DNA from 4 places in the Pseudoalteromonas espejiana DSM 9414 genome. Region 4 is predicted to be linked to each of the others. Evidence: predicted binding sites of a transcription regulator. Region 4 holds the regulator's gene; each other region holds the start of a gene.

The links. The regulator MetJ, encoded in region 4, represses methionine synthesis genes. The targets are predictions, from matches to a motif close to TAGACGTCTAGACGTCTA.
Region 1: the regulator MetJ is predicted to act here: its motif matches at 2,885-2,902, upstream of PESP_RS04760 (homoserine O-succinyltransferase).
Region 2: the regulator MetJ is predicted to act here: its motif matches at 5,353-5,370, upstream of PESP_RS13435 (methylenetetrahydrofolate reductase).
Region 3: the regulator MetJ is predicted to act here: its motif matches at 2,360-2,377, upstream of metK (methionine adenosyltransferase).

Annotation. Positions count from the first base shown of each region.
Region 1 covers NZ_CP011028.1:1,034,177-1,042,513, reverse strand. Annotated here, with positions in the region: gene metH (methionine synthase) at 1-789, opposite strand, end outside; gene PESP_RS04765 (homocysteine S-methyltransferase family protein) at 798-1,871, opposite strand; gene PESP_RS04760 (homoserine O-succinyltransferase) at 1,861-2,808, opposite strand; gene ettA (energy-dependent translational throttle protein EttA) at 3,043-4,716, shown strand; gene PESP_RS04750 (PilZ domain-containing protein) at 4,836-5,201, shown strand; gene PESP_RS04745 (histone deacetylase family protein) at 5,255-6,163, shown strand; gene PESP_RS04740 (TlpA disulfide reductase family protein) at 6,234-6,728, shown strand; gene PESP_RS04735 (hypothetical protein) at 6,839-7,504, shown strand; gene cyoE (heme o synthase) at 7,571-8,337, opposite strand, start outside.
Region 2 covers NZ_CP011028.1:2,964,611-2,972,947, reverse strand. Annotated here, with positions in the region: gene PESP_RS13465 (hypothetical protein) at 80-379, shown strand; gene PESP_RS13460 (hypothetical protein) at 389-787, opposite strand; gene PESP_RS13455 (DUF3581 domain-containing protein) at 965-1,666, shown strand; gene PESP_RS13450 (DEAD/DEAH box helicase) at 1,831-3,081, shown strand; gene PESP_RS13445 (sensor domain-containing diguanylate cyclase) at 3,137-4,135, shown strand; gene PESP_RS13435 (methylenetetrahydrofolate reductase) at 4,353-5,309, opposite strand; gene PESP_RS13430 (M16 family metallopeptidase) at 5,569-8,337, shown strand, end outside.
Region 3 covers NZ_CP011028.1:2,925,741-2,934,077, forward strand. Annotated here, with positions in the region: gene tkt (transketolase) at 183-2,174, opposite strand; gene metK (methionine adenosyltransferase) at 2,479-3,630, shown strand; gene PESP_RS13280 (hypothetical protein) at 3,778-4,323, shown strand; gene PESP_RS13285 (5-formyltetrahydrofolate cyclo-ligase) at 4,343-4,939, shown strand; gene rpiA (ribose-5-phosphate isomerase RpiA) at 4,977-5,630, shown strand; gene serA (phosphoglycerate dehydrogenase) at 5,640-6,869, shown strand; gene PESP_RS13300 (hypothetical protein) at 6,967-7,899, opposite strand; gene radA (DNA repair protein RadA) at 7,975-8,337, opposite strand, start outside.
Region 4 covers NZ_CP011028.1:357,254-365,590, forward strand. Annotated here, with positions in the region: gene hslV (ATP-dependent protease subunit HslV) at 1-491, opposite strand, end outside; gene PESP_RS01625 (SPOR domain-containing protein) at 571-1,098, opposite strand; gene priA (primosomal protein N') at 1,110-3,296, opposite strand; gene rpmE (50S ribosomal protein L31) at 3,527-3,742, shown strand; gene PESP_RS01640 (malic enzyme-like NAD(P)-binding protein) at 4,264-5,505, shown strand; gene metJ (met regulon transcriptional regulator MetJ) at 5,586-5,906, opposite strand; gene metB (cystathionine gamma-synthase) at 6,106-7,356, shown strand; gene metL (bifunctional aspartate kinase/homoserine dehydrogenase II) at 7,362-8,337, shown strand, end outside.

The sequences.
Region 1 (8,337 bases), 680 kb from region 4:
TTCTTCGGGGATGTCGTCATAAACAGCAAGCTGGCCTGCATTTACAATACCCATATCCATACCCGCTTTTATCGCGTGGTATAAAAACACTGAATGAATGGCTTCGCGTACAGGGTTATTGCCCCTAAACGAAAACGATACATTAGACACCCCGCCCGACACTTTACAGTGTGGTAAGTTTTGTTTAATGCGGCGTGTGCCTTCAATAAATTCTACTGCGTAGTTGTCGTGCTCTTCTATACCGGTGGCTACGGCAAATATATTAGGGTCGAATATAATATCTTCCGGCGGGAAGCCAATATCGTCTACTAATATTTTGTAGCTGCGCGCACATATTTCGTATTTTCTATCTGCGGTGTCGGCTTGGCCGTCGGTGTCAAACGCCATAACAACAGCAGCTGCACCAAAGCGTTTAATAATTTTAGCTTGGCGTTTAAACGGCTCTTCGCCCTCTTTAAGCGATATTGAGTTAACAATAGCCTTGCCTTGAATACACTTTAAGCCTGCTTCTATTACTTCCCATTTAGAGGAGTCGACCATAATAGGCACTTTCGAAATATCAGGCTCTGAGGCAATTAAGTTTAAAAACTTAACCATGGCCGCTTTTGAGTCCAACATGGCTTCGTCCATGTTTATATCAATAACTTGGGCGCCATTTTCTACTTGTTCGCGGGCAACGGTAAGCGCTGCTTCATAGTCTTCTTCCATGATTAAACGTTTAAACATGGCTGAGCCGGTTACATTGGTACGCTCGCCAACATTGGTAAATACTGCAATTTGCTGTGTCATGTTGGCTCCTAGTTTAAGTTACAGGCTTCAAGGCCTGATAAACGCATGCGTACATCAAGCTCTGGTAATGGGCGAGGTTTAACGCCTTCAAGCCCTTTAGCAAACGCACGAATATGCTCAGGCGTTGTACCGCAGCAGCCACCCACAATATTTATAAAGCCCGATTTGCCCCAATCTATAATCTCGGCGGCCATCTCAGGTGCTTCTAGGTCGTACTCACCAAATTCGTTAGGTAAACCGGCATTAGGATGTACTGAGGTAAAGGTTTCGCATACGCGCGAAAGCTCTTCTACGTATTGGCGAAGTAAGTCTGGCCCTAGGGCGCAGTTAAGGCCAATTGAAATAGGCTTAATATGGCGAATAGAGTTATAAAATGCTTCGGTTGTTTGCCCCGAAAGCGTACGCCCTGAGGCATCGGTAATTGTGCCCGAGATCATTACAGGTAATGTGCGCCCTGCTTGCTCAAACGCTTCTTCTACTGCGAATGAGGCTGCTTTTGCATTTAGGGTGTCGAATATGGTTTCGATAAGTATTAAATCAGCGCCGCCTTTCATTAATGCAAGAGTAGACTCAACATAGGCAGTAACTAGCTTATCAAACGTTACGTTACGGTAACCTGGATCGTTTACATCTGGCGAGATAGAACAGGTTTTAGATGTTGGCCCTAACACACCGGCTACATAGCGTGGTTTTTCTGGATTTTTAGCGGTGAACTCGTCACATATTGCGCGCGCGAGTTTTGCCGACTCTAAGTTTACCTCACGGCTTATGCTTGCCATGTCGTAATCTTCCATCGAAATGGTGGTTGAGTTAAAAGTATTGGTTTCAATAATATCTGCACCTGCAGCTAAAAAGCTGCGGTGTATATCGGCAATTAACTCGGGTTTGGTAAGACTTAATAAATCGTTATTGCCTTTTATTAGCACGTGCCAGTCTTTAAAGCGCTCACCGCGGTAGTCTTCTTCTTCAAGCTTGTGAGTTTGGATCATGGTGCCCATTGCACCATCTAAAATTAAAATACGCTGTTTTAGCGCAGCGCTTAATTCGCTTTGCTTATTTTTGTTTGGCACGTTATTCGGCATAGTTGTTAGTCCTCACATCTTGGCTAACTAAATTAATATCATAAGGTGTAGTTTGGTACACGTAGTAATTTAACCAGTTCGAAAACAGTAAAAACGCATGGCTTTGCCACGTTTTTGACGGCTTTTTACTTGCATCGTTATCTGGAAAATAGTTTTCGGGTTTTGGTGCATCTGGGCTTTTTTGTAAATCGCGTTCGTACTCTGCTTTTAATGTGTCGGCATCGTATTCTGGGTGGCCGGTTATAAACACTTGGCTACCCGACTTATTTTTCATTAAGTAAGCGCCTACTTTTTCAGAACCTGCCAATACCACTATATCGTCGCAGGCATTAATTTTATTTATATCAATGTGGCCATAACGTGAGTGCGGCACTAAAAAGGTGTCGTCGAAGCCACGAGTTAATGCACCGTGATCAAAATAACACTGGTGGGTAAACACGCCACATAGTTTATCTTCTTTCAAATCACGCTTTAAATTGTAACGATGATACAGCGCTGCATGCGCCGCCCAGCACGAAAACAACGTAGAGGTAACGTGCTGCTCTGCCCAATCAATAATCACTTTTAGCTCGTCCCAGTAGGCTACATCGTCGTATTCTAGGTGTGCTAGTGGTGCACCAGTTACTAATAAGGCATCGTAGTTATTGTCTTTTACTTCTGAAAAATAACGGTAAAAAGTATCTAGGTGTTCTTCTGAGTTACTACTGCTGCGGTGCGTATCTAAGCGCAATAACTCTACATTTACTTGCAAAGGCGAATTTGCAAGCAAACGAATAAACTGTACTTCGGTTTCTACTTTATTGGGCATTAAATTTAAAATAGCCAAACGCATTGGACGTATTTCTTGCGTTTTTGCACGACTTTTTGGCATTACAAACACGTTTTCTTCGCGTAAACGGGCAATAGCCGGTAGTTCGTCTTTAACTGTAATTGGCATCTTTTAAGCTCCTGCTCATAAAAACCGAGAATTAATACGCTCTCATTATGAACAGAATGCCAAAAATATCAACCTCTAGATGTATAGATGTCTAAATGAAATTTATTCATGATTTCATACTTCATTTACTAAGATGCATTAGTGCTTTAAAACCTGCCATTCGTTGACTGTTTAACCCCTCAACAACTACAATACAACATTGAAATTTTTATTATTATTTGAAGGCTTTCCTCCATGGTTTTACCTGATAAGTTTATTTTCTCGATGAGTCGAGTATCTAAAGTTGTGCCACCTAAGCGCACAATTTTAAAAGATATTTCGTTGCACTTTTTCCCGGGTGCTAAAATTGGTGTGCTTGGTTTAAATGGCTCTGGTAAATCGTCATTACTGCGTATTATGGCGGGTGTTGATGAAGAGTTTGAAGGTGAAGCCCGCCCTCAACCAGGTACTAAAATTGGTTACTTACCGCAAGAACCAGTGCTGGACGAAAGTAAAACAGTTCGCGAAATTGTTGAAGAAGCCGTTGGCGAAGTTAAGCACGCCCTTAACCGCCTTGACGAAGTGTACAACGAGTATGCAATGGAAGACGCTGACTTTGACGCACTTGCTAAAGAACAAGGTGAGCTTGAAGCAATCATTCAAGCGCACGATGGCCACAACATCGATAATGTTTTAGAGCGCGCTGCTGATGCACTTCGCCTACCAGAATGGGATGCTAAAATTGAGCACCTTTCAGGTGGTGAGCGTCGCCGTGTTGCTATTTGTCGATTGTTACTTGAAAAGCCGGATATGCTTATTCTCGATGAGCCTACTAACCACTTAGATGCTGAGTCGGTTGCATGGCTTGAGCGCTTCTTGCATGATTACGAAGGCACAGTTGTGGCAGTAACGCATGACCGTTATTTCCTTGATAATGTAGCTGGCTGGATATTAGAGCTTGACCGTGGTGAAGGTATTCCGTGGGAAGGTAACTACTCTTCTTGGCTTGAACAAAAAGATGCACGTTTACAACAAGAGCAAAAATCTGAAAAAGCACGCCAAAAATCAATTGCGCAAGAACTTGAGTGGGTACGTTCAAACCCTAAAGGCCGCCAAGCTAAGTCTAAAGCACGTATGGCGCAGTTTAGTGAGCTACAACAATCAGATTACCAAAAGCGTAACGAAACTAACGAGTTGTTTATTCCACCTGGTCCGCGTTTAGGCGACCAAGTACTTGAAGTTAGCAATATTCGTAAGAGCTTTGGCGATCGCGTACTTATTGACGATTTAAGCTTTAGTATGCCAAAAGGCGCTATTGTGGGCATTATTGGTGCCAATGGTGCAGGTAAATCTACACTGTTTAAAATGCTAAGCGGTGAAGAGCAGCCAGACAGCGGTAATATTAGTATTGGTGAAACAGTAGAATTAGCAACTGTTGATCAGTTCCGTGGCAACATGGACGAAAGCAAAACTGTTTTCCAAGAAATATCTGACGGTCAGGACGTGCTAAAAATTGGTAACTTTGAGTTCCCAAGCCGTGCATACGTTAGCCGTTTTAACTTTAAAGGTAACGACCAGCAAAAGTTTGTAAAAGACTTATCGGGTGGTGAGCGTAACCGTTTACACCTTGCTAAGCTTTTAAAAGCGGGCGGTAACGTGGTGCTACTGGATGAGCCAACCAATGACCTAGACGTTGAAACACTACGCGCGCTTGAGAACGCTATTTTAGAGTTCCCAGGCTGTGTAATGTGTATATCGCATGACCGTTGGTTCCTTGACCGTATTGCAACGCATATTTTAGATTACCGCGACGAAGGGCAAATTAACTTTTTCGATGGTAACTACACTGAATACGAAGAGTGGCTTAAAAAGACCTTAGGCGCAGAAGCTGCACAACCTAAGCGTATTAAGTACAAAAAAATTGGTTAATCGGTAACGATATTACAAGCCCTGCATTTATGCGGGGCTTTTTTATGTCACTTTTTGAGCCGAGTGGCTTATTTCCCGCTATGCTTTATTTATACATAACAATAAAGGCAAATCATTTTATGGAAAATCGTCGTCAGTTCTCGCGTATTCTTTTTTCAACTTCTGCTCAACTAGAGTTAGCAGGGAGCACTTATCCGTGTAAGTTGTTAGATGTATCATTACACGGAGCACTTATTACTAAATGCGATGCTTTCAACGGCACTAAAAATAGCGACGCAACACTACGCTTTACTTTGCCGCAAAGCGAGATAGAAATAAAAATGGACGTGCTTATTTGCCATATAGAACAAAAGCACATTGGCCTAAAATGCCACCACATCGATATAAATAGCATTACCTATTTAAAGCGATTGGTGGAGCTTAATTTAGCTGATGACGAATTACTGCACCGAGAGCTTGCTTCATTAATTGAAGACCCACAATAGACTCGGTTAGCTAAGTTTATTACCATAGCGCAAACTTCGTTATTAATACGGTTATGCGCTTAAATCCTCATTTACCTTTGGTATATCATTCTAATTACTCATTTAACTTTGATCCTAAACATCGTTTTGTAATGAGTAAATTTGCGCAATTATACAAACACGTAGCAGAGCTAGGCTTAATTGGCAGTAACCTCATAGCGCCTGCACTTGGCACCCCAGAGCCACTAGAGCTTGTACACTGCGAAAACTACATTCACGATTTATGGCATAACCGCCTAGATGAAAAAGCCATGCGCCGCATTGGCCTACCTTGGTCGCAACCGCTAATGAACCGTACATTCACCGCACCACAAGGTACTTTGCAAACTGCACGCTTAGCGTTAGAGCATGGTTTAGCGTGCCATTTAGCAGGCGGTACTCACCATGCTCATAGCGATTTTGGCTCAGGTTTTTGTATGGTTAACGACTTAGCCTTTACCGCACAAACGTTAATACAAAGCGGTGAAGTGACCAACGTGCTCATTTTTGATTTAGACGTACACCAAGGCGATGGCACAGCTGCAATGCTTGCGCATCAGCCGTATGCATATACCTGCTCTATACACTGCGAAAAAAACTTCCCGTTTAGAAAATCCCCTAGTGATTTAGATATTGGCCTTGCTAATAATATGCAAGACGCAGAATACTTAGGCATTGTTGACGACACCTTGCAGTTTTTATTAAAAGAGTTAAACCCCGATTTAGTACTTTACGATGCAGGTGTAGATATTTGGCAAGACGATGGCTTAGGTAAACTAGATATAAGCTGGGAGGGTATTAAAAAGCGTGACCATTTAGTATTTAAGCGCTGCCTTGAACACAATACCCCAGTAGCCAGTGTTATTGGCGGTGGTTACGACAGAAACCACGAACGTTTAGCACAGCGCCACGGTATTGTTATTGAACAAGCTGCCCGTTTTTAATGAAATAAAATAACGTAATTTACGTTCTTATTAACTATACACTCAACATTAAAAATAATAAGAACAAACCATGAAAAAGCTAATTACCGCAATTACATTAATTTTATTAGGCTTTATAAGCTCTGCAAAGCAAGCCGCTGATGATAACTCATTGCCTAAACTTCCAGCGTTAACGTTAAACATGGCTGATGGCTCAACCATTAACACGCCAGATTTATTAGGCCAACCTTACGTTTTGCATTTTTGGGCTACGTGGTGTCCGTATTGTAAAAAGCTGCAACCAGCACTTGAGAAAATAAAACATAAAGGCTTAAAAGTCATCGCACTAAGCTTTAAAGAAGACGACGATGCCAACCCCGCTAAAGCAATAAGTGATAGAGGCTACACATTTACAACAGCTATTAAAGCCGATGCCTTAGCAAAACAGTTAGGCATAAAAGGCACACCCACTACACTATTTATTAATAAAACTGGCCGTGTAATTTATTTAACCAACACTTCAGACCCTGAAGACGAAAACCTTCACTTATATGCTCGCGCTTTATTACACGAAGTGAACAACTAATTGCGTAAATATATCTTATTTAGCAAATAGGCGTACTTAGCTTAATATTAAATCGCCAGCTTACTGCGCTATATACTACAATTTAAGCTTATAAATTAATTGAGGTTATTATGCGTTTATTACTTACTTTGCTGATCATTACTATAAGCGGATACGCTCTTGCTGAGGAAGAGGCAGCAGAATTGCCACCACTTAACCCTAAATACAATGCTGAGCACGCTATGGCTTTAGTTAACAAAGGTTCGGGGATTTATGCACTTAATTTACCAAGCTATAAACTGCCGCATGATGTGCAAGTGGTTTATAGAATCAAAAACCCAAACGTTGCTTTTTTAGAGTTTGTGCGCAACGCTGAGCTTATAACCTTAAAGCCTCAACCTTTTAATATTCAACGTTTAATGCGCGGTGAAGAAATAACAATTACCGCAGATGTATTTGAAGGCGATTACAGAAAAGATGGCTCTTTAATTTATTCAAATATTGCAATAGAAATGAGTAAACAGCTTTATGCGCGTCAATTAAAAGACTTAACAGAGCCAACTCAATGGCAAGAATACGACATGATTGATTTAGGCAGCACGGAACGTATTTATATTCATAAGATTGAGCGAGCCCCTAGTTATAATCACTTAATTTTTGTTGATTTAGTGAATGCGTGCATGCAAAAATTTAGGTCGTTTAAGCTTATTCCTACACAAAATGAGCTTACTTATAAATTTATAAACTGCGGTACATTAAAGCCATTATTTTATGATGCTCAGAGCTTTAAAAAGTAAGGCTCATAAACGAAAAAAGGCTCTTTCGAGCCTTTGGATTAACTTTGGAAAGGTAAATTAATTAAGCTATATAAGTGCAAATAGCTGTGGTGCTGCACTGTGGTAGTCAACTGCCATGGCAATACTGAGTGCTGTAATATTAACAATTGAAAAAGCAAACACTTGGCGAGCCCAGCCTGTTAAATCAATATTACGACGGTAACCACGAAGTGCCATTAACAGCCACCAAAAGCTGGTAATACACGCCACTGCCATAAACGCTGCACCCGTGTAGCCACTTATTGGTAATAGCATGACGACTAAAGCGTACACAGCAATATAAAGTACAATATGGCGCTTGGCTTTATCTATGCCTTGTGCAACGGGTAGTACAGGAATACCTGCTGCTTGGTAATCTTTAAAGCGAAAAATAGCAATGGCATATGAGTGCGGCATTTGCCACAAGCTAAACATAACCAGCAGTATTAATGCGCCCATATCAAACTGCCCTGTTACGGCGCAGTAACCAACAACAGGCGGGACTGCACCAGAAAGGCTGCCTACAAATGTGCCATAAATAGAGTTGCGTTTCATGTAGAGGCTATAAACCCCTACATAAATTACATAGCCAAACGCTGCAAAAAATACTGCGGCTTGAGTGGTGTAAGCAATGAGTAAACCAAAACCTACAACACCCAACAAAACACCGTGACTCAGTGCAGCAAAGGCCGACATTTCGCCTGTTACTGTAACCCGCGTACGAGTACGTGCCATGGCTACATCTATATCTCTATCAATAACATTGTTGATAGCACAGCCTGATGCAACCACAAGCGACAAGCCAATTAAAGTAG
Region 2 (8,337 bases), 1.1 Mb from region 4:
GTATTTTGATATTGTTTGGCGCAAGCATTCGTAATTTACAAAATGCTATAATGCTGCATGTAAACCCAAAGGAGCCAGTATGATTGCACCTGTAAAAAACAAAGCCTTATTTAGCAGTAATGCCTTTTCAATAAATTTAGTTACTTACCCTACAAACCACAGCGTGATGAACCATATTGACCCAGTGCAACAAGGGCGCTACTACAAGCTCAATTTTGTACTAGTAAAACCCAAAACTGGTGGGGTATTTAAATGCTCAAAATGCATTATTAATTGGTTTAACCGCGTGTATTTATTTAGACCCGATAAGTATGAGCACAGTGTAACTAAAATTGAGTCGGGCAAGCGCGTATTACTTAGCTTTGCATTAAATATTTAATGTAGGCAGTTAGTAATTATAGGCTTGGCCACTACAAAGCATTGCTTCATGGCAATAGCTTGTCGCTGTTTTACTACATGAATTAATAGTAAATGCATTTGCACCGCGATTAATTACATTGTTTTTTAACTCATGTATCGCGTTAGATTTAGCGCGGTTATCACTAATAGTTCCTTCAACATTGCGGTCGTGACTCATACAAATTTGACCTTCTACTCTTCCTAAAAGAGTAGCGCCACTTTCGTGTGCTTCTTGGTCGCTATAAAATTGTTGAAGATCTCCTCTTGCCACATGTTCACCGACTTTTTGAGATAAAACATCGTTATCTATATTGGTGTGAAAGGTCACGCCAGACGAGCATCCAGCTAATGTGGTTAGTATGCTTATTGTGGCAATAATTCGCATCATAGTAATTAGTCCTTTAATAATAAGTTTTCAATTATGTAACTAAATTACTAACAAAAACATAAGCGTGCAATGCTTACTCTTAAGTTAATTGTATGAATTTGTAAGTGATTCGACCTCTATTTAAATTTTTTCTGGTAGTATGGGTAAGTTATAAGCAGTTTAAGCAGTGAACAAACTATGTTAAGTCCTTACTTTCAGCAGCACGCTGATTATGTTTCTATCTCTCGTGAGCAAGGATGTCGCTTCGCAAAATGTGTTGCCGATGATTACAATCCACTTCATGACAAAGATGCCAAAAAGTTTTGCGCGCCAGGAGACTTACTTTTTTCTTTAGTGTTAGACCGCTATGGTATAAGTGAGCGAATGGAATTTACCTTTGCCGGTATGGTTGATGAAAACACCAAACTTAACTTCCCACAAGGGGATGACGAGTTTGATGTAACCAATGGCGATAAAGTTATATTAAAGGTAAAGCGCGAAGGTAAAACCAGTAAATGCCCAACACTTACTAATAGCCTAATAAAAAACTATGTTGAGTTTTCTGGTGCGGCTTTCCCGCATGTAATTATTCCACTAATGGGTAAGCAAGAGGTGATGATTAACCCTGCGCGCCCAATGGTTATTTACGAGTCGATGATTATTAACCTTGATAACATTGATATTCAAGCGCCTACGCTTGAGTTTGCTGAGCCAAGTTTTGAATACACAGGCAAGCGCGGCAAAATTACCTTGCGCTTTAATTTACTAGAAAACGGCGAAAAAGTCGGTTTTGGTGAAAAGCACATGGTGGTCTCGGGTATTCGTGAATATTGCCAAGCAACGGTTGATGACTTAATTGCGTTTTACAATGAGCGAAAAGCGACCTTAAAACCAGCTTAAAGCTGTATCAAATTAAATGAAGGCGCTAAATGCATTGTTATTTAGCGCCTTTTTTATTTGCTTGTCGGTTAGCTGCGTGGTTGAGTACTTTTGTGGGCTGGTTAATTTACGCAGTACAGTAATGTGCGTACAATAGCGCTCTTTGTTATTTTAAAGCTAAGCCTATGTCTGCTACATCGTTCTCATCTCTTAAACTCGATTCGTTATTATTAACAGCAATTGAGCAAAATAATTACACTACGCCAACCGCAATTCAGGCTAAAACCATTCCGCCTATTTTAGCGGGCAACGATGTAATGGGCAGCGCGCAAACAGGCACAGGTAAAACAGCGGCCTTTGTATTACCGCTATTGCATAAGCTTTTAAATACACCTAAAAAAGATGAACCAGGCATTGCCCGCATGGTCATTTTAACGCCAACACGCGAGCTGGCTCAGCAAGTGTTTGCAAGTTTTGAAAAGTACGCCCAAGGCAGCAACATTAATGGTGCTTTAGCGTATGGCGGCGCAAGCATTGGTCCACAAATTAAAGCACTTAAAACGGCGCAAGTGATAGTAGCAACACCAGGGCGCTTACTCGATCATATAGTAAAAGGCAGTGTGGTACTTTCAAGTGTTGATTCATTAGTATTCGATGAAGCAGACCGCATGCTCGACATGGGCTTTATTGACGAAATAAAACGTATTTTGCGCCACATTCCAGGCGATCGCCAAACTTTATTGTTTTCTGCCACATTTGACGACAGCGTGTTTGAGCTAAGTAAAAAGTTACTTAAAAACCCTGAGTTGATTGAAGTAGACAAACGTAACTCGGCTGCGGTTGAAGTCGAACAGGTTATTTATGCAGTAGATGAAGAGCGAAAACGCGAGCTGGTATCGCACATGATTGGCATGAAAAACTGGCGCCAAGTACTTATTTTTACGCGTACTAAACAAATGGCCGATAAGCTTGCCAAAGAAATGTGTAAAGATGGTTTAAAAACAGAATCCATTCATGGCGATAAATCGCAAGGTGCGCGTGACCGTGCACTACAAAACTTTAAAGAAGGCACTACACGGGTATTAGTTGCCACCGATGTAGCTGCACGCGGGCTTGATATTCCTGCGCTTAAATACGTAATAAACTTTGAGCTGCCATACATAGCAGAAGACTACGTACACCGCATAGGCCGCACGGGGCGTGCAGGTGAGCAGGGTCTGGCAATGTCACTTGTAAGTATTGACGAGCAATGGCTACTTGAAGAAATTGAAGTACTCCTTGATACCCGTTTGGCACCACAATGGTTAGAGGGCTACGAGCCAGATTTAAACAAGCCGCCTAAAGATAACCGTAAAAACACTAACAAAGCGCGTAAAGATCGTGACAAAAAGCGAATTACAGGGCAAAGAGCACCTAGTAAGCGACGCAGGAAGTAGCTTCAATAGCAATTATATGGCTATACTTAAGTTAACTACTCGCTGAGGTAAAGTTATGTTTGAAACGGATCAATGGGCATTTTCAGGTGTTGATGGCCAAATATCATTACATAAATGGCAAAAAACCATTGATCTTATTACGGGGCTTTTTTCGGCCCCTACTTGCTATATAGTTCAAGCAACAAGCAAGGGCTTTAGGGTTGTAGTTAGAAATAATGAGCAAGGCTCTCATTTTGAAACCAATCCAATACTCCCTCCGCAAACACCGCTATTTTGTAAACACGTAGCCGAAAACAACAATACCTTATATGTAAATAATGCCAGTAATGATGCGCAGTGGAGCACCATGCCGGAGGTTATTGAAGATAATGTTGAATCCTACCTAGGCTTGCCCATTCATTGGCCTGAAGGTGAAGTATTTGGCACCTTGTGTTTAAAAGATTCAAAGCAAACACATTACACCAACGAATACTTTGAGCTTATAGAGCAGCTGCGAGATTTAATAGAAGACGATTTAGCGCTTGTTTACAGTTTTGAGCAAATGCGCGAAATAGCAATGCTCGACTCACTCACAAATATTTATAACCGTCGCGCGCTTACCTTATTAGCCCAGCAAAAGCTTAACTTAGCGCTGCGTTTAGGCTTTGACGTATGCTGCTTGTTTATCGATATAAACGACTTTAAAAAATTAAACGATACTTACGGTCACGAGGCAGGCGATAAAGCGTTAATTATTTTGGCTAATACTCTAAAAATACATTTAAGAGATGCAGATATAGTAGGGCGTTTAGGGGGCGATGAGTTTGTGGCTGTAATGCAGGTAAGTGATAAAAGTAAGCTTAGTTATATTATTGATAAAATTACCACTGAGTATTCAAAAGCACTTATAAAAGAAAGTGTCTGCGATTTATCTCTTAGTATTGGTTACAGCTTTAATGAGAACCAAAAACAACCATTTGATGCATTACTCAATGACGCAGACCAAGCCATGTATAAAAACAAACAAGCCTATAAACAGGAGAAAAAACTTAACAATAGTACCAATCTGCAATAATACTTAATCATTTTTAGGGGCTAAACGTGTCGCTATCTGCGTTAAAAAATTCTCATTTAGAACAACTAAGTAGCGAATTTTTTGCCTTGCTATCAACACGCTTTTCCATCCTCAAAATAGATTACTTAATTATGCGGATTGGTATAAAAACAGTACACTTAAGCGTAGCAACAAAAAAGCAAGCCATTAGGCTTGCCAAAAAGGGTGGAAATAAGCCTTAAGCGATTTGTTTTTCGGCTAGATTTAATTCCATAATCGCTTTTAATAAACGGTATAAGTTTATTGATGCGTCAATTTCTTCTTTACGGTTTGTTAAGCTTTCAATATTTAAGCCCAGTGGCACATCAAGATGCGCACAGCTTTTAAGTATTAAGTCGAGGTTTTCGCGGCAAATACGTACAGATTCACTTAATGTGTTTTCTGCATCAAGCATGCGCCATTTAGTGGCCTCTGGCACTGAGATACCCAACCACTGCATAAAGTCTAAGGTTTTTTCGCCGCCGCACGGGGTAAACGTTAAAATAATACGTTTTGGAGCAATGCCTTGTGCTTTGCAGGTACGCGCGTAACTGGTGATTAAATCAATTGTGGCTTGCCCATCATAAACAGCCTGAGATATAAAAAACTGGCAACCTTGTGCCGTTTTTTCTATTAAGCGTTCGTGCTCATTTCGTTTACTAGAATGGCGTTCTGCAATAGTAACGCCACCTAAAAAAAAGTCATTACTTTGCTCTGCCAATGTTTTATATGCATCGGGTAGGCTTAGTTTTATATCACCCACCGATGATGGACTACCCACTAAAACTACATTTTTTAAATCGTAGTCGTTTTTAGTTTCGCTTAGCCACTCTTTAAATTCGCCTACGCCACGTTGCGCCACGCTTTTATAAGTAATTACATCTTGAGCAGATAAATTACGAAGTAATTGACTGTATTCACGTGGGTCTACAGTTTGCTTAAACGGAAATGGGCGAGCTTGGTTAGTGCGGCTGCTTTCGTCTTGAATGTCGTAAATTATTACGCCGTCGTATTCAATTTCGTGCAAGCGACCTAATAGCTTCTCTGCAATGGTTTTTAATTGCGCTTTATCGGTGCCAACTTTAGGCGGGGTAGTACCAATGAGATAAACACCTTGTTTGGTGTCTTCTATTTTCTCTTGAAGTGATAAAGCCATAATCCTCATTCCAGCTTAGTCCAATTTATGTAATTTAATATAGCAGCCATTTAGACGTCTAGATAGATTTATTTTATGAAAGTTTTTCAACCAAGATGAGGAATATTCATACTGATAATTTAATAAATTAGCCGATTGACACAGTTGTTTACATAAAAAATGGGCTAAAGCTCTTACATTTACTCGCTTTAAGGCATAATCGAATGTGAGTTAGTAATAAACCTAACAATAAATTTGCTCAATTTAAAAAGGGACAATAATGAAATTTAAATTATTAGCAACAAGCTTAGCGGTATCACTAGCGCTAACTGGCTGCGTAACACAGCAAAGCGAAAACACTCAAACAGCACAACAACAGCAAACAACAAAAGCTGATGAGCGTGTATTTTCGCAAGAATACTTAATTGAAGAGCTAGATAACGGCTTACGTGTAATGGTAGTTAAAACCGATTACCCCGATGTAGTTTCGCTGCAAATTCCAGTATCGGTTGGTTCGCGTAATGAAGTAAAAGAAGGTAAAACAGGTTTTGCTCACTTTTTTGAGCACATGATGTTTAAAGGCTCTAAAAAATTTCCGCAAGACGAGTACACCGCTGTATTTAAAAATGCAGGCGTAGATAACCGTGCATACACCACTAACGATTACACTAACTATCATTTAAACTTTTCAAAGCAGCACCTTGATAAAGTACTTGAAATTGAAGCCGATATTTTTCAAAACCTCACTTACACCGAAGAGCAATTTAGAACCGAAGCGCTTACAGTTAAAGGTGAGTATTTAAAAAATAACGCCAGCCCAATTCGTAAGTTATTAAGCGCCGTTCGCGAAGAAGCCTTTGATAAGCATACCTATAAACATACCACTATGGGCTTTTTTGAAGATATAGAAGCCATGCCAGATCAAATGGCGTACGGTAAAGAGTTTTTTGATAAGTTTTATAAGCCTGAATATGTATCGCTAGTGATTGTGGGCGATGTTGACCCTAATGCCACTATGGCAATGGTTAAAAAGCATTGGGGTGGTTGGGAAAAAGGCGATTACGTTGCCGATATTAAAGCTGAGCCAAAGCAGCAAGCGCCTAAATATATACATGAGCAAAACGAAGCCTTACCAGGGCATTGGTTACTTGTATCGTATAAAGGTGCGGCTTGGGAGCCTGCTAAAAAAGACAGAGCTGCGCTTGATTTAATCTCACAGCTTTATTTTTCAAACAACTCTGACTTATACCAAGAGCTTGTTGTTGATAAACAAATAGCCAGTCAAATGTTTACCTACAATCCAGAGACAAAAGATCCTGGCTTATTACATGTATTTGTAAAAGTAGAAAACGAAGAAGATTTAGCAAAAGCACGCGATGCAATTAACCGCACTTATGCAAAAGCACGCACTGAACTTGTTGATGAGAAAAAGCTAAGCGATTTAAAATCTAACCTTAAATACGGCTTTATTAATGGCTTAGATTCGTCTCAAGCGATTGCATCAACGCTTGCAAGTTACATGCATTTTGAGCGCGATCCAGAGGTTATTAATCAGCTTTATAAATCAGCCGACGACATAACCGCACAAGATATTAAAGCGGTTGCAAATAAATACTTTGTAGATGACTCGCGTACAACCGTGACCATGTCGGCACTTGATAAAGCCCCTGGGTTTGCAAAAGAGGTTAACTTAAGCGCAGAAGTTGCAAAGCTTGAGCAAGCGCCTGAGGCGCCCGTATTTAAAGTGCTTGATAAAACGAATAGCTCGCCGCTGATTGACGTAAACTTTTTATTCAATACAGGTGCAGCCGCAGACCCTCAAGGTAAAAAAGGGGTTGCTGCGCTTACAGCCGCTATGCTTGCTCAGGGTGGCTCACAAAGTACTAGTTACAAAGAAATTCAAAAAGCGCTTTATCCACTTGCGGGTAGCTTTGGTTATCAAATAGATAAAGAAATGCTGTCGTTCCAAGGGCGTATTCATAAAGATAACGCTGAAACATGGTATGCACTTATAAGCGATCAGTTACTTAATCCAGGGTTTAGAGAGGATGACTTTAAACGCCTTAAAAAAGAAATGATCGACGGTATTAAGTCGGGCTTAAAAGCCTCTAACGATGAAGAGCTAGGTAAAGAAGTACTTTACAGCACGCTTTATAAAGGCCATCCATACGAAAGCTACAACTACGGTGATATTTCTGACTTAGAAGCCCTTACCCTTGATGATGTAAAAGCATTCTACAACTCAGAGCTTACTCAATCTAAACTAACACTTGGTTTAATTGGCGCAGTGCCTAACGCACTTAAAGCAAATATTATGAGTGATTTAGCAACCTTACCTAAAGGTGAGCAAAGCCGTTTAAGTATTCCTGATGCGCCAGAACTTAAAGGCCATCATGCAACAATTGTTGAAAAGTCAGCGCAATCAACAGCGGTATCGTTTGGTTTCCCAATTGATACTATTCGCAGCAGCGAAGATTGGACAGCACTTTGGCTTGTGCGCTCTTACTTTGGTGAGCATCGTAGTTCTAACTCATACCTGTATGAGCGAATTCGTCAAACACGTGGTATGAACTACGGCGATTACTCGTATATTGAATACTTCCCGCGTGGCATGTTTCAAACGAAGCCTGATGCAAACTTAGGGCGCTCTGAGCAAATATTCCAAATTTGGTTGCGCCCGCTGCGCTCTAATAACGATGCACACTTTGCAACGCGTACAGCGTTGTTTGAGCTTGATAAACTTATTAAAAATGGCTTAACCGAAAAAGACTTTGAAGCAACTCGTAACTTTTTAATTAACTACGTACCTCAGCTTGTTGCAAGTCAAAACCGTCAACTAGGGTATGCACTTGATAGCGAATTTTACAACACAGAGTCGTTTGTAAAATACGTAACCAGTAAGCTTGAAAAGCTAACGCTTGCAGATGTTAATCGCGTGATCAAAGATAACCTGCAAACAGAAAACGTGCAGTACGTGTTTATTACAGGTGACGGCGAAGACATGAAAAAACGTTTAGCGTCAGAGCAAACCTCGCCAATGGTTTACAAC
Region 3 (8,337 bases), 1.2 Mb from region 4:
AGTGTTTTTAAGTATTAGTCGCTGCGCTTTTTATGCGGGCAGGCATAGCCAAAAGCTGAATCTGTATTTCCTGAGTAAACACCAAGCTTGCTTTCGTTTACAGCAACGCTTTTATGTTCGCTCCAACAAAAAAGCCCGCCCTGTTTAACACAGGGCGGGCTTTTAAATATTAAAGCTAACGATTAAAACAATGCGTTTGCTTTCTTTACAATGTTTTCTACTGTAAAGCCAAAGAACTCAAACAGTTCGCCAGCAGGTGCAGACTCACCAAAGGTCGTCATACCTACTACTGCGCCATTTAGGCCTACGTACTTGTACCAGTAATCAGCAATACCTGCTTCTACTGCTACGCGGCGTGTTACAGATGCCGGTAATACGCTTTCTTTGTACTGTGCGCTTTGCTCTTCAAATACATCAGTACACGGCATAGATACAACACGTACCTTTTTACCTTGGCTGCGAAGCTCTGTTGCTGAATCTTGTGCAAGCTGCACTTCAGAACCTGTAGCAATAATAATTAGCTCTGGGTTGCCGTCACAGCTAAGGATGTAACCACCTTTTTTAACATCAGCTAATTGCTGTGCGTCACGTGCTTGTTGCTCAAGGCCTTGGCGAGTAAAGATAAGCGATGTAGGGCCGTCTTTACGTTCAATAGCTTGTTGCCATGCAATTGCCGACTCAACTTGGTCACATGGGCGCCAGTTGTATAAGTTAGGCGTTAAACGCATGCTAGCAATTTGCTCTACCGGTTGGTGAGTTGGACCATCTTCACCTAGGCCGATTGAATCGTGTGTATATACAAAAATACTTGGTTGCTTCATTAATGCAGCCATACGTACCGCATTTTTTGCGTACTCAACAAACATTAAGAACGTTGCACCGTAAGGAATGAAGCCTTTATGAAGGGCAATACCATTCATAATTGCCGACATACCAAATTCACGTACACCGTAGTAAATGTAGTTACCGCTTGCATCGTCTGCAGTTAAACCTTTAGAGCCATCCCAAATTGTTAGGTTTGAGCCAGCTAAATCGGCTGAGCCACCCATGAACTCTGGTAAAATAGGACCAAATGCGTTTAATGCATTTTGTGATGCTTTACGAGATGCAGGGTTTGCAGGGTTTGCTTGTAGTTGCTCAATGTACTCTTGAGATTTTGCAGCCCAATCATCCGGCAGTTCGTTGTTAATACGGCGTTTGTATTCTGCTGCAAGCTCTGGGTATGCGTTTGCGTATGCTGCAAATTTTTCATCCCAGCTAGATTCTTGTTGCTGGCCTTTTTCTTTGCTATCCCACTGCGCGTAAATATCAGCAGGAATTTCGAATGCTTCGCCAGTCCAACCTAAAAATTCGCGAGACGCTTTAATCTCGTCATCACCTAGTGGTGCACCGTGACAGTCGTGGCTACCTGATTTGTTAGGCGAGCCATAACCAATTACTGTTTTACAACAAATTAGTGATGGCTTGTCGGTAACGCTTTTAGCCTCTGCAATTGCAGCACTTACTGCATCGCTATCGTGGCCATCAACGCCGCTTATTACGTGCCAGCCATACGCTTTAAAACGCGCTGGGGTATCGTCGCTAAACCAACCTTCTACTTCACCGTCGATTGAAATACCATTGTCATCCCAAAATGCAACAAGCTTGCCTAGGCCTAATGTGCCAGCAAGTGAACATGCTTCATGAGAAATACCTTCCATTAAACAGCCATCGCCTAAAAAGGCATAGGTGTTGTGATCTACAATGTCGTGGCCTTCACGGTTAAACTGTGCAGCAAGTGCTTTTTCAGCAATCGCCATACCTACGGCATTTGTGATCCCTTGACCTAGTGGGCCCGTAGTGGTCTCGATACCTGGTGCGTAACCATATTCTGGGTGACCTGGCGTTTTAGAATGCATTTGACGGAAGTTTTTAATTTCGTCCAGTGGTAAATCGTAACCAGTTAGGTGTAGTAAAGAATAAATAAGCATTGAACCGTGGCCGTTTGAAAGAATAAATCTGTCACGGTCAGCCCACTCTGGATTAGTTGGATTATGTTTTAGATAATCGCGCCATAATACTTCTGCGATATCGGCCATGCCCATAGGGGCTCCAGGGTGACCAGATTTGGCCTTTTGTACTGCGTCCATTGACAAGACGCGAATAGCATTTGCAAGTTCTTTGCGAGATGGCATGAATTCTCCTACCTTTATGTGTATTTGCGCGGGTACTTATGTGTTCGTTAATGCGCTTAAATAAGTTGAGCGCTGTTATAGCAACCATTCTTACTTAATGTGGGTGCACTGTGCAATTAAAAACCCCATAAATATGGGGCATTATGAATATTTTTTAAGACCAATAAGTTATTACACATTTTATTTAGACGTCTAGGCGTAAAAACACTATGCAAGCAGTTTCGTTTTAGATAAAATACGCCCCTTAATTTTTTAGCGCTAATACCGACGTTTGTGAAGCGCAATATTTGTGAGCAGAAATACAATGGCAAAACATTTATTTACTTCTGAATCTGTTTCTGAAGGTCATCCGGATAAAATCGCCGATCAAATCTCTGATGCGGTACTTGATGCTATCCTAGAGCAAGACTCTCATGCCCGTGTTGCGTGCGAAACTTACGTAAAAACCGGTATGGTTATGGTTGGTGGTGAAATCACGACTAGCGCATGGGTTGATATTGAAGAAATTACACGTAAAACAGTACGTGAAATTGGCTACACACATTCAGACATGGGTTTCGATGCAGACTCATGTGCAATTTTAAACACTATTGGTAAGCAGTCTCCTGACATTAACCAAGGTGTTGACCGTACTAGCCCAGAAGAACAAGGCGCTGGCGACCAAGGCCTAATGTTTGGTTACGCATGTAATGAAACAGAAGTATTAATGCCAGCTCCAATTACTTACTCACACCGTTTAGTACAGCGCCAAGCGCAAGTACGTAAAAGCGGCGAGCTTAACTGGTTACGCCCAGATGCAAAATCTCAAGTTACTTTTGCATACGAAAATGGCAAGCCAGTAGGTATTGATGCAGTTGTACTATCTACTCAGCACGCTGAAGAAATTTCGCAAAATGATTTAGTAGAAGCGGTGATGGAAACTATCATCAAGCCAGTACTTCCTGCCGAGCTTATTACAAGCGCAACTAAGTTTTTCATTAACCCAACGGGTCGTTTTGTAATTGGCGGACCTATGGGCGACTGTGGTTTAACAGGTCGTAAAATCATTGTAGATACATACGGTGGTATGGCGCGTCACGGTGGCGGTGCTTTCTCTGGTAAAGATCCATCAAAAGTTGACCGCTCAGCTGCATACGCTGCACGTTACGTAGCTAAAAACGTAGTGGCTGCTGGCCTTGCTGATAAGTGTGAACTACAAGTGTCTTACGCAATTGGTGTTGCAGAGCCAACTTCAATCAGCGTTGAAACGTTTGGTACAAGCAAGCTAGAAGAAGGTCGTTTAATCGAGCTTATTCGCGAGCACTTTGACCTACGCCCTTATGGCTTAATTCAAATGCTTGATTTAGAGCGCCCAATTTATCAGCCAACAGCGGCTTACGGTCACTTTGGTCGTGACGAATTCCCTTGGGAACGCACAGATAAAGCAGATGCATTACGCGCAGCTGCTGGCCTTTAAGCCAACGCATTAAATTAAAAAACGGCCCTTTTAAGGGCCGTTTTTATATCTAAAGCAAAAGTTAGTAATGAGTTTTAGCTAGTCCTCGAATTACTTGCTGTTTTAGGTATATACTCTTTGCATAATAAAAGCTTAAGGGATAAGTAAATGGCCAATAATTTTCGCGTTATGTTTGTAGGGTTTGCCCAAGGCATTGAACCTAAAACAGCCTGCGTAAATTTAGCAGGTAAATTAAAAACTTCTGAAGATAAAGTTACTCAGTTTTTTAACGGCAAAGCTTTATTTGCACCTAGCAACAAAGACAAAGCACTCAAGCAAGCTAAGCTACTTGCTAGCCTAGGAATTAAAAGCAAAATTCAAGCATTGCCTAGCACAGTAACTACCGCAAGCAGTACAGCAGAAAACCAGCGCGATGAAAGAATTTTTGACGCACTAGATTACATTACTAGCAGCTTAATTCGCCTTGAAGAAAAACTAGAAGAACTTGAGCAAAAACTGCCTGAAAGCGAACTAAAAAAGCCAGCAGATGATAACGATGGTTGGCAAGATGACGACCTAATGCTTGATGAGCAACTTGATGAGCCGGTAAAAAAGCGCAGTAACACACTGCTATATTCGCTTATAGCTACCGCCGTTTTGTTGTTGCTGGTGCTTGCTGTTTACTTAGCTTTTCCTAATTTGGTTTCTATTTAACGTTGGGCGCGTAATTTTAATGAGCAATAAACGTACACACATACGCCAATCTATTCGCCAATTACGCAATAATTTATCAAAAAAGCAGCAAAAAAATGCAGCTGCCCAGCTAAAGTTGAATTTTACTCAACAGTTAAATAGCGATAAAACAGCCTCAAAAAAACATATAGCCATCTACTTTAGTAACGATGGAGAATTAGATACCTCATTGTTAATTAATGAATTATGGCAACAAGGCCACACCCTTTACTTACCCGTTATACACCCATTTAATGGCGCTACTTTACTGTTTCAGCGCTATGAAAAAAACTCACCCATGAGAGCAAATCGCTATGGTATCTTGGAGCCTAAGCTGAACTGCTCTCAAATATGCCCATTACCCAATTTAGATTATCTACTTATGCCGCTTGTAGCATTTGATAACCAAGGTAACCGATTAGGAATGGGGGGTGGATTTTACGACAGAACACTGGCGCAATTACACGCATACAATTGGCAAAAACCACAACTTATTGGCTTAGCACATAGCTGTCAAAAAGTAGATGCTCTGCCAATTGAATCGTGGGATGTACCACTTAAAACCATTATTACTCCCGATAAAATTTATCAATGGTAATAAACACCCACTACACATTTGATATATGAGCATGACAATGACGCAAGACGAATTAAAAAAAGCAGCTGCGTGGGCTGCACTCGAGTTTGTAAAAGAAAACACCATTGTTGGTGTAGGCACAGGCTCTACCGTTAACCACTTTATTGATGCCCTAGGCACAGTAAAAGACACCATAACGGGTGCGGTATCTAGCTCTGAAGCTTCAACAGCGCGCCTAGAAGCGTTAGGTATTGAAGTATTTGAGCTAAATAACATTGATGTACTTGATGTATACGTAGATGGCGCAGATGAAATAAACGCGCAAAACGAAATGATTAAGGGCGGCGGCGCAGCACTTACCCGTGAAAAAATTGTCGCAGCGGTAGCAAAACAGTTTGTGTGTATTGTTGATGACACAAAACTAGTAGATACATTGGGCGACTTCCCGCTTCCGGTAGAAGTTATACCAATGGCACGCAGCTACGTTGCACGTGAATTATTAAAACTTGGTGGCGACCCTGTTTACCGCCAAGGCGTAGTAACAGATAACGGGAACGTTATTTTAGATGTACACAATTTAAGTATTAGTAATGCCAAACAACTTGAAACACAGATTAATTCAATTGTTGGCGTAGTTACCAACGGCCTATTTGCAATGCGCGGCGCTGATAAGGTAATTATCGGCACTAAAAATGGGCCTCAAATTAAATAGGATGAGGTTATGAGTAAGGTATCGTTAGCAAAAGACAAAATTAAAATTCTCTTGCTTGAAGGTGTTCACCAAAGCGCAGTAGAAACGCTTAAACGTAATGGTTACAGCAACATCGACTACGTAAAAACATCCTTACCTGAGGACGAGCTAAAAGAGCGCATTAAAGACGTGCACTTTGTAGGACTTCGTTCTCGTACTCATATTAACCAAGCTGTATTAGAGTCGGCTGAAAAACTAGTAGCCATTGGTTGTTTTTGTATTGGTACAAACCAAGTAGATTTAAGCGCAGCACGTGAGCGTGGTATTGCGGTATTTAACGCACCGTTTTCAAATACTCGCTCTGTAGCAGAGCTTGTACTTGGCGAAATACTGTTGTTATTACGTGGTATTCCAGAGCGTAATGCAGCAGCGCACCGTGGCGGCTGGTTAAAAACAGCAACTGGCTCGTTTGAAGCGCGTGGTAAAACGCTCGGTATTATTGGTTACGGCCACATTGGTACGCAACTAGGTATTATGGCTGAAAACATAGGTATGAACGTAGAGTATTACGATATCGAAGATAAACTCTCTTTAGGTAACGCAACACAAGTACATAACCTAACACAGCTTTTACAACGTGCTGATATTATTAGCTTACACGTTCCAGAAACACCGCAAACTAAAAACCTGATTGGCACTGCTGAACTTGCCGTAATGAAGCAAGGCTCTATATTAATCAACGCTTCACGCGGTACTGTGGTAGATATTGATGCACTAGCCGAAGCGCTTAGCGAGAAAAAACTAAGCGGCGCTGCTATTGATGTATTCCCGGTTGAACCAAAATCTAACGAAGAAGAGTTTGTATCGCCACTGCGTGAATTCGACAACGTTATATTAACGCCGCACATTGGTGGTTCAACCCAAGAAGCGCAAGAAAACATTGGTATTGAAGTAGCCGGTAAATTAGCTAAATACTCAGATAATGGCTCAACTATTACCGCTGTTAACTTCCCTGAGGTTTCGCTGCCAGAGCTTGCTAACCGTAGCCGCTTATTGCACGTGCACCACAACCGCCCTGGCGTACTTACGCAAATTAACCAAGCGTTTGCCCAGCACGGTATTAATATTGCAGCTCAGTACTTACAAACTGATGAATCAATTGGTTATGTAGTTATTGACGTAGATACCGATCAATCAGAAGTTGCGCTTAAAGAGCTAAGCGCAGTAGAAGGTACAATTAGAGCGCGTATTCTTCACTAAAATAGCTATCAGCTGAAAAAATAAAAGCCGTACTTGATTAATCAAGTACGGCTTTTTTGCTTTAAACAGACAGATGATAATGTATAGCTTATCGCTATTATTCGCCTTTAACTTCTAAGTTAATAAATTTAACTAGCTCTTCTGGCTGGCCAGCTAACATCATTATTTGCTGGTTTACTTCCATCATGGTTTTACCTTCAGGCAATTTTGCCGATACGCTTAAAGAGTTTAGGCCTTTGGCAAAGTCAGTAAGCGATTGTGCAATTTCTTCAGTTACGGGAGCTTGCTGCAATTGTTGCTGTAGCGTCATTTGCATTTGCTCAAGCGTCATACCTTGTTTTTCAAGCTCACTCACAAATAGCTCTTTTAATTTGCCTTGGTTATTAAGTACTAAATTAATTTTACGAGGCTCAAGCTTGCTCATAGCTTGCATCACTAAGGTTTGCTGTTGTAACTCTTGCTCGTAAGTAAGTGGCGTGTCACCTGCTTCTTGCTGCGCTTTGCTTATAGCAAGAGACGCGTCCATTAATGCTTTAGCATTGGCAAGGCCTACATCCATATTAAAACTAACAATATCTTTTGCATCGAGCTTTAAAACCACATCGCTGTCGCCAGATTGCTCATCGTAATCAAGCGATGAGCTTAAGTCGTAACTTGCTGAGGCGAGCATTTCGTTTGTATCAGCTGGCAGTTTTGCTACAAAGTCTTTATCAAACTGAAAACTTTTAACTTCAAACGATGTATGTGGCGATATTTTATCGGTTTCGTAACCAGTGACTTCTATACTTTGAATATGCGCTACATTTTCGCCCTCTGGGCCAATTACTTCCATGTTAGTGATTTCAACACTTTGAGAAATAACACTTGCCGATAAACCCGCATATTTAAACGTTGCACCAGTTTGATCGCTTACTAAAGCTAGCTGCTTATCTACTTCAATACGTACTTCTTGGGTTGCTACATAGTTTGCGTAGCTAATGCCACCCACACCTGCTGCAACAATGGCTATGGCTATTACGAGTTTTTTCATGTTATTTCCTTATTCTGTTCTTTGTATAAATTGTGTTGGCTCAAGAGTAACATTGCATGGCAATCCCTGTAAGCGTTAATTAATCAAACTAAGCAGCTCATGCACTGTTTTTACAGGCGTAATTTTAGCGCCTAAGCCTTCCATAGATTTATGGTAATTACGAAATGGAATAAATATTTCGGTAAAACCATGCTGCGCCGCTTCTTTAACTCGCGGTACACCACTGTCGATTGGGCGTACGTCGCCGTTTAAGCTAAGTTCACCCATAATGCAGGTTGTACGCGGTACTACAAATTCGTTTAAGCTACTTAAAAGCGCAGTCACTAACGCTAAATCAATACAGGTTTCGGTTTCATCAATTCGTAAGCCGCCCACAATATTAAAAAACGTATCGTGGAATATTTTGGTTTTGGTGTGTTTACGTAAAATACCAGTAAG
Region 4 (8,337 bases):
TTGGTAAACACGCAGATATCGCCGGCAATTGTTAGGCTTTTTTCTACAATATCGCGAGCGCTTAAGTCGGTGTTTTCTAATAGTGCAGTTGCTGCTGATTGAGCAAAGTTACCACCACTACCAATTGCGATTAGGTCGTTTTCTGGCTGCACTACATCACCGTTACCAGTAATAATAAGTGAGGCTGTTTCATCGGCAACGGCAAGCAAGGCTTCAAGCTTGCGAAGGGCTCGGTCGCTACGCCAATCTTTAGCCATTTCTACTGCGGCTTTAGTGAGGTTACCTTGGTGCATTTCTAGTTTGCTTTCAAAGCGTTCGAAAAGGGTAAAGGCATCAGCAGTACCGCCAGCAAAGCCAGCAATTACTTTGCCATTATAAAGGCGTCGAACTTTACGGGCATTGCCCTTCATTACGGTATTGCCAAGCGATACTTGGCCGTCGCCACCAATTACTACTTTATTGTCGCGGCGTACACTTACGATAGTGGTCATGTTATTCCTCATCATCAAGCTACAGGGGCAGCTTGTAAAAAACGATTATGATGAGGTTATATGGGTGAATAGACTAATTTCAAGTCCAACCCCAAATTCCGCAGCCAACAACGTGTACACGCTTGAGCTTGTTTTTATCACTTTCGGCTTGGCGTTTGGTTTTATAAGGGCCTAAGCGCACTTTATACCAAATACCGCTGGTGCCTGTGGTTTTTTTAATTTCAGAGATTAGCCCAGCAAACGCTATTTTGGCTTTTAGGGTTTCTGCTTGCTCATGGGTTCTAAACGAGCCACATTGCATAACATAAGGACCTTTTTGCTCAATTTCTCTAACTTCTACTTGGATCTCATGCTCACGTATTTCTTCAATAAACTTTGGTGCACGCGGCTTTGCTATTTCTACTTTTTCAACTTTTTTGGGGTGAGCTTGTTGTTCAACAAGTTCTGGGTCGGCATTACTTTTAATAAACCATAAGCCATAGGCAAATCCGCCTACCAGTAAAAGAGCAATAATAACTAACAGTATAGGGAATGGTTTTTTAGCAGGGACTTGCTTGGTGTTTTTTCTGCCCGCTGGCTTTTTATTAATATAATCGTGCTGTGCCATTTGGCTTTAACCTAAATCATGTCTATAGGGTCAACATCTAAACTCCAGCGAACCTTTTGTGCCAGTTTGCTGGTGCTTAAATAGTCAACCATTTGCGCAAGATACTGATGCAATGCTTTGCGGTCGTGCGCTTGAATATGCAATTGAAACCGATACATACCTGCTACTCTTTCTAGTGGGGCAGGGATCGGACCGAGCAATTGTATACCAGATACCCCGTTAACAGGAACCAAATCCGTCAAAAAATCGACAACTTGCTTAATGCTGTGTCCTTGAGCTCTTACAATGGCCATATTTGTAATTGGCGGTAAATCTGCATCATCTCGCTCACTGAGTGCAAAGCGTGCAAAGTCTTGATAACCGTTGTTTACTAAATCTTGTAACAGAGGGTGCTCAGGGAAATGCGTTTGCAATTGCACTTGCCCAGGTTCGCCTGAGCGGCCCGCGCGCCCAGCTACTTGTGTAACTAACTGTGCCAAATGTTCTGTGGCTCTAAAATCGCAAGAGTATAGTCCGCTATCTACATCTAAAATAAGTACTAGACTTACATCGGCAAAGTGGTGCCCTTTTGCCAGCATTTGTGTGCCTACTAAAATACGTGCGCCACCTTGGTTAATTTCATCTAGGGCTTTTTCTAGGCTACCTTTACGGCGGGTAGAATCACGGTCGATACGTGTGACTGGTGTATCTGGAAATTCGCTAGTTAAAAATTCTTCTATTTGCTCGGTGCCTTTACCATTTGGAAATATTTGTGTGCTACCGCAATCTGGGCATTGGTGTGGTACTTGATGTTGCTCGCCACAGTGATGGCAAATCATTTGTCCAATCGCTTTATGAAACGTAGCACTGGTGCTACAGCGGTTACACTCGCTTAACCAGCCACATTCATGGCAAATAAGGGTGGGAGAAAAACCACGCCGATTTAAAAATACCATCACTTGTTTACCCCGATTTAAATGCTGGCGCATAGTAGCAAGGCTTGCGTGCGCAATACCTGCTTGGTCAGGTTGGCCTTTCATATCGAGTAATTTAAATTGGTTATCGGTGGCTGTTTGGGCGCGCTCTGTAAGGCTCAAAAGCTGATATTTATTATTTATAGCTTTGTGTAGGGTTTCGAGCGCAGGCGTAGCACTGCCTAAAATAAGCGGTATTTTATGCTGAAATGCACGATAAGCAGCTAAATCGCGTGCATGATAGCGTAAGGTGTCTTGTTGTTTAAATGAAGAGTCGTGTTCTTCATCAACCACTAGCATACCGAGCTTTAAAAAGGGCAGAAAAATACTCGAGCGTGTGCCTATCACTATAGCGCAGCTGCCTTTTTCGCAAAAGCGCCAAGTTTGTAAACGCTCGTTATCGGTTAAGGCCGAGTGCCATAACATAATCGGCGTATCGGGAAAGCGTCTTCGAAAGCGATTAACTGTTTGTGGTGTTAAGCCAATTTCGGGAACAAGCACCAGTGCTTGCTCGCCGCGCTTTAGTACTTCTTCTAAGCATTGTAAGTAGACCTCGGTTTTACCGCTGCCGGTAACGCCTTCTAGTAAAAAGCTTTTAAAGCCAACACTTTGATTTATGGTCGTGCACGCTACGGCTTGCTCTTTATTAAGTACAGGTTTGGTGCCCACAGTGGGCGCTACACTTTGCCATTGGTTATCGTGCTCTATAGTTTGCGTTATTAGTTCTTTATCTATAAGGCTATCGATGGTTTTTTTATTAAAGCCGAGTGCTTTTAGCTCGGTTAACGATGATTTACCTGACTGCGCGAGTTGCTTTAACAGATTTAACTGGGTTTTAGCTTTTAATGACGGTAACTTAGCGCCTTTGTCGGTTAGGGTAACCATGTTAATACTGGTTTTATCTGGGTTTTCACCTTGGCGAAGCGCGCTTGGCAACGCAATATGAATAGTCTCACCTAACGGGTAACAGTAATAGCGTGCTGTAAAGCTTAGTAGCTCTAAATGTTGCGCAGACAAAATAGGGGATTGATCAATAACATCAATAATTGTTTTAATTTTGTTTTCGGGTACTTCGGTGCTGTTTTTAACCGCTAATACCACAGCAACTTTTTTTTGATTACCAAAGGGGACTAGTACGCGCATACCTGGCGTTATCGAATCTGATAAAAGCGTAAGTTGTTCATCTATTTTATAATCAAAGGTGCGTGGCAGCGGGACTTTAATGGCAACTTCAACAAAAAGCATAACAACTCAGGTGTATAAGATTAATGGCTTAATGTACTAAAAATGAGGGAAAAAACCTACTAACAAAAGCAATAGGTATAATGATTGCTTACTTTTTAGCAAAAAAGCTAATTAATACTTGTGTGGTGGTGGGTTGTTGGATAAAATCCGCGACCAACAAATTTGTTTTAACGACGTATGGTGCCAGACTTCGGGTTTGGAGAGCGATGCGGCCTTAACTAGAGGTTCCTATGAAAGAAGGTATTCACCCTAAGTACGAAGTAATTTCTGCAACATGTTCATGCGGAAACAAATTCGAAACTCGTTCTACTCTGTGCAAAGACATCCACTTAGACGTATGTTCTGCGTGTCACCCGTTTTACACTGGTAAGCAAAAGATTTTAGACACTGGCGGCCGTGTTGATCGCTTTAACAAGCGCTTCGGTGCACTTAGCAGCAAGAAGTAATTATTGCTGTTTAGTTAAAAAAAGCACCTTAGGGTGCTTTTTTTGTGCCTGTAATTTATTATTTCTGCCTCAAACTCCCTGAATTTCCCTTAAGCTTGTTTGCATAACTATTTCCTGTTCTTATTCTGAATATGCATAAACCTTTGCAGACAAACCCTATAATCTTCTCTATATTTTTTATACGTTAATTTTTAACCAAGTGGTTAAAAGTGCTTATCGTGGTGATATTTGTTTTTAAAGTAGATAAACGCGCCATTTTGGTGCATTTTTTATTTTTAATTACGCGTTATTTTTTAAAAATAACGTTAGGGCTAAATGAACCTCAAAAAGTACTTTTTAGATGAATTTTTATTTATTTAAAGTTGATAACTTTAAGCGAAGTTGCTGATAAATCACTTAAAATTAACGGATATAGCATATAACAGGATAGACCTGATATTGCTTGGAATTTAAAAATAATAAGAGTATCTTAGCCTCATACTCCCTCTCACTTAACTTAAATTGCAGGATACCATCGCGTTATGTCAGATTTTCGTGAACAAGCATTACATTACCACTCACATCCCGTTCCAGGCAAAATCAGCATTGAGCTAACTAAATCTGCCGAAACGGTGCAAGATTTAGCATTAGCATATAGCCCAGGTGTTGCAGAGCCTGTACGTGAAATAGCAGCAGACCCAGCAAATGCATATAAATATACCGGTAAAGGTAATATGGTTGCGGTGATCACAAATGGTACGGCAATTTTAGGGCTCGGTAATTTAGGCCCGCTTGCGTCTAAACCGGTTATGGAAGGTAAAGCGTTATTGTTTAAACGTTTTGCAGGGCTTGATTCTATCGATATTGAAGTTAAGCACCGTACTACAGAAGATTTTATTAATACTGTGGCAAACATTGCCGACACGTTTGGTGGTATCAACCTAGAAGATATTAAAGCACCTGAGTGTTTTGAAATTGAAAAAGCCCTTATTGAGCGTTGTAGCATTCCGGTATTTCATGATGACCAACACGGTACCGCAATTGTAACTGCTGCGGGTATGCTCAATGCGTTAGAAGTACAGGGTAAATCAATTGAAGATGCCATCATTGTATGTTTAGGTGCTGGTGCTGCAGCCGTTGCCTGTATGGAGCTGTTAATTAAGTGTGGCGCACTACGCGAGCATATTTATATGTTGGATCGTAAGGGTGTTATTCATACACGCCGTGATGATTTAAACGAATACAAACAGTTATTTGCTAACAATACCGATAAGCGTACTTTGCAAGATGTAATTGCTGATGCCGATGTGTTTGTGGGTGTATCTGGCCCTAATTTATTGGCGCCAGAAGACTTAAAACTAATGGCCGATAAGCCTGTTGTGTTTGCGTGTTCAAACCCAGATCCTGAAATTGCGCCTGAGCTTGCTCATTCAGCACGTAACGATTTAATTATGGCAACGGGTCGCTCAGACTTCCCTAACCAAGTTAATAATGTTTTATGTTTTCCGTTTATTTTCCGTGGTGCACTTGATGTACGTGCAAGCGCTATTAACGACGAAATGAAAATTGCTGCCGTAGAGGCGATTCGTAGTATTGCTAAAGAACCCGTGCCGGCTGAAGTATTAAAAGCGGCAGGTGTAGATAAACTTGAATTTGGCGCAGACTATATTATTCCTAAGCCTATGGACCCACGCTTATTACCACGTATAGCAAAAGCTGTGGCAGTGGCGGCTGTTGACTCTGGTGTGGCGCAAATTGATTTACCTGAAAATTATATGGCTTAAATAGCCGCAAATAAAAAACCTCAGCTTGGCTGAGGTTTTTTGTTTTAAGCAACTAAAAAGTAGCGAGTGTAAATGCTTGGCTACTCTTCGTTTAAAATAGGGACTTCGAGCCCCATTTCTTGCATTATTTTTTTCACTTCTTCTGGGACTTTTTCTGCGTTATCTTTACGAAGGTCATCATCGTTTGGTAACGGCTGACCGGTAAAAGCATGCAAAAAGGCTTCACATAAAAGCTCGCTATTTGTTGCATGGCGCAGATTGTTAATTTGACGACGGGTGCGTTCGTCAGTTAATACTTTTAATACATTTAACGGGATCGAAACGGTGATCTTTTTAACTTGTTCTGATTTTTTCCCGTGTTCTGCGTATGGGTGAATATACTCACCATTCCATTTAGCCATAAGATGTATAATTGCCTTAGATTAATAATTGCTCACACGGCGATAAAAGCGTGTAAATACGCGTGAAATTCTATCGTTTTAAAAAAGATAGTCAAATAATAGATTTTTAGCCATCTGGAGCTTTAAATGTTTTGACATCTTTATATTGATAATTTACTCTTTTAGACGTCTAAACATCCAAATAAACTAGGTGACGAATATGAGCGAAAAAAACAAAGCGACCATTGCTGTACGAAATGGGGTTGATGCCGATAAACATCACGGTGCAGTAGTACCCCCTATTTATTTATCGACTACGTATTCGTTTGCTGACTTTGATACTAAGCGTGCTTATGATTATGGTCGTAGCGGCAATCCTAACCGCGATATTTTAGCTGAAACCCTTGCTGAACTTGAGGGCGGGGCTCGCGGCATAATAACAGCAACAGGCATGGCTGCAGTACATTTAGCAACTCAGTTACTAAATAACGATGATACGCTCGTTATACCGCACGACTGTTATGGCGGAAGCTATCGTTTATTTACCTCTTTAGAAAAGCGCGGTTTACTTAAGTTAAAGGTACTTGATTTAACCAAGCAAGAAAACCTAGATCAAATAGTCGCAATCAAACCTAAGTTAATTTGGATAGAAACACCGAGTAACCCAGTGCTGCGCTTAACCGACATTAAAGCCGTTACTGATATAGCAAAACAATGTGGCGCGCTTGTAGCTGCAGACAACACGTTTTTATCACCAGCGCTACAAAACCCAATTAAGTTGGGTGTAGATATTGTGGTGCACTCAACCACGAAGTATATAAACGGCCACTCAGATGTTGTCGGTGGCGCGGTAGTTGCTGCTACGCAGGAGCTTGGCGATGAGCTTGCTTGGTGGGCTAACAACATTGGTATTACAGGCGCACCTTTTGATAGTTACTTAACGCTTCGTGGCTTACGTACTTTAAATGTTCGCTTAAAGCAGCATCAAGAAAACGCGCTTGCCATTGCCAAATACCTTGAGAGTTCAGAATTTGTAAGCCAAGTTTACTATCCGGGGCTTGAATCTCACCCTCAACATGCACTTGCTAAAGCGCAACAACTTGGCTTTGGTGGCATGGTGAGTTTTGATATTAAGGGTGATGTGAACGATGCAGCTGCATTTTTGACAAGCCTTAAAGAGTTTAGCTTAGCTGAATCTTTAGGAGGGGTTGAAAGCTTAATTTGTCACCCAGCAACCATGACTCATGCAGGTATGGAACCAAAAGCACGACTTGAGGCTGGCGTGGGCGATACGTTAATTCGTATTTCGGTAGGTATTGAAGATATAGATGATTTACTTGCTGACTTTGAGCGTGTATTTAATTTGGTTAAGCCGGGTCAAAATAAGAATGTTGGTCGTGTAGGCAAAGCTGCTGGCAGTGTTGAAGGTGATGTTAAGCAACAATGTGCTGCACATCCTGCGTTGTGGTAACAAGCATGGTTAATAGTGTACACAAGTTTGGCGGCTCAAGTTTAAGCTCGAGCTCACGCTACCAAAGCGTAGCAAAAATTATTATTGGCCACACACAGCCAGGCGATTGTGTGGTTGTGTCTGCAGCAGGAAAAACCACCGACACCTTGGTTTCTTTATGGCAAAGTTATCAGCAGCAAGATGAGCAAGCTGTTGCCGATATTATTTTGCAATTGAGCAACCATCAAACATCATTAATAGAAGAGTTACTTCAAGCTGATGCAAAGCGTACTGCTTTAAGTGTATTAGCAAAAGAGCTGAGTGAGGTTGCTAGCCTTGCGACGAGCCAGCAATTACAAGAGGCCGCTTTACTAGCTCATGGTGAGTTGTGGTCAGCACGTTTACTTGCTGCTTATTTAACACAGTTGAACATAGCTGCATGTGCCCATGATGCCCGAAGCTTATTTACGTTAACCAGCGGGCAATTACTACATGCACAAAATATTCAGCAATGTCATAACGCAATAGATGCAAACAAAATAAATGTAGTAACTGGTTTTATTGCTGCCAATGCTCAAGGCGATACAGTAACGCTTGGCCGTAATGGTAGTGATTACAGTGCCACTTTACTTGCAAGCTACTGCCAAGCGCAAAATGTGTATATTTGGACTGATACGCCAGGGGTGTTTAGCGCTGATCCGCGTAAGGTAAAAAAAGCAATTAAATACAATAAGGTTTGCCGCGAACAAGCTAACTTATTGGCCCGATTGGGTAACCCGGTACTACATGCTAAAACCTTATCTCCTTTAAAAAATACCGATATAAAATTGGCCGTTCGCAGCAGTTTTGATGTACAAGCTGCACCAACGGATATTGTTAAGCAAGGTGGTGCTAAGCAAAAACGCTTTATTACCACATTACAAAACGTTGACTTGCTGCTTGTTGAAGGGCTAAACGAAGGGGAAGTCGCTCATGTTAGCCAGCTAATTCAACACAGCTTGC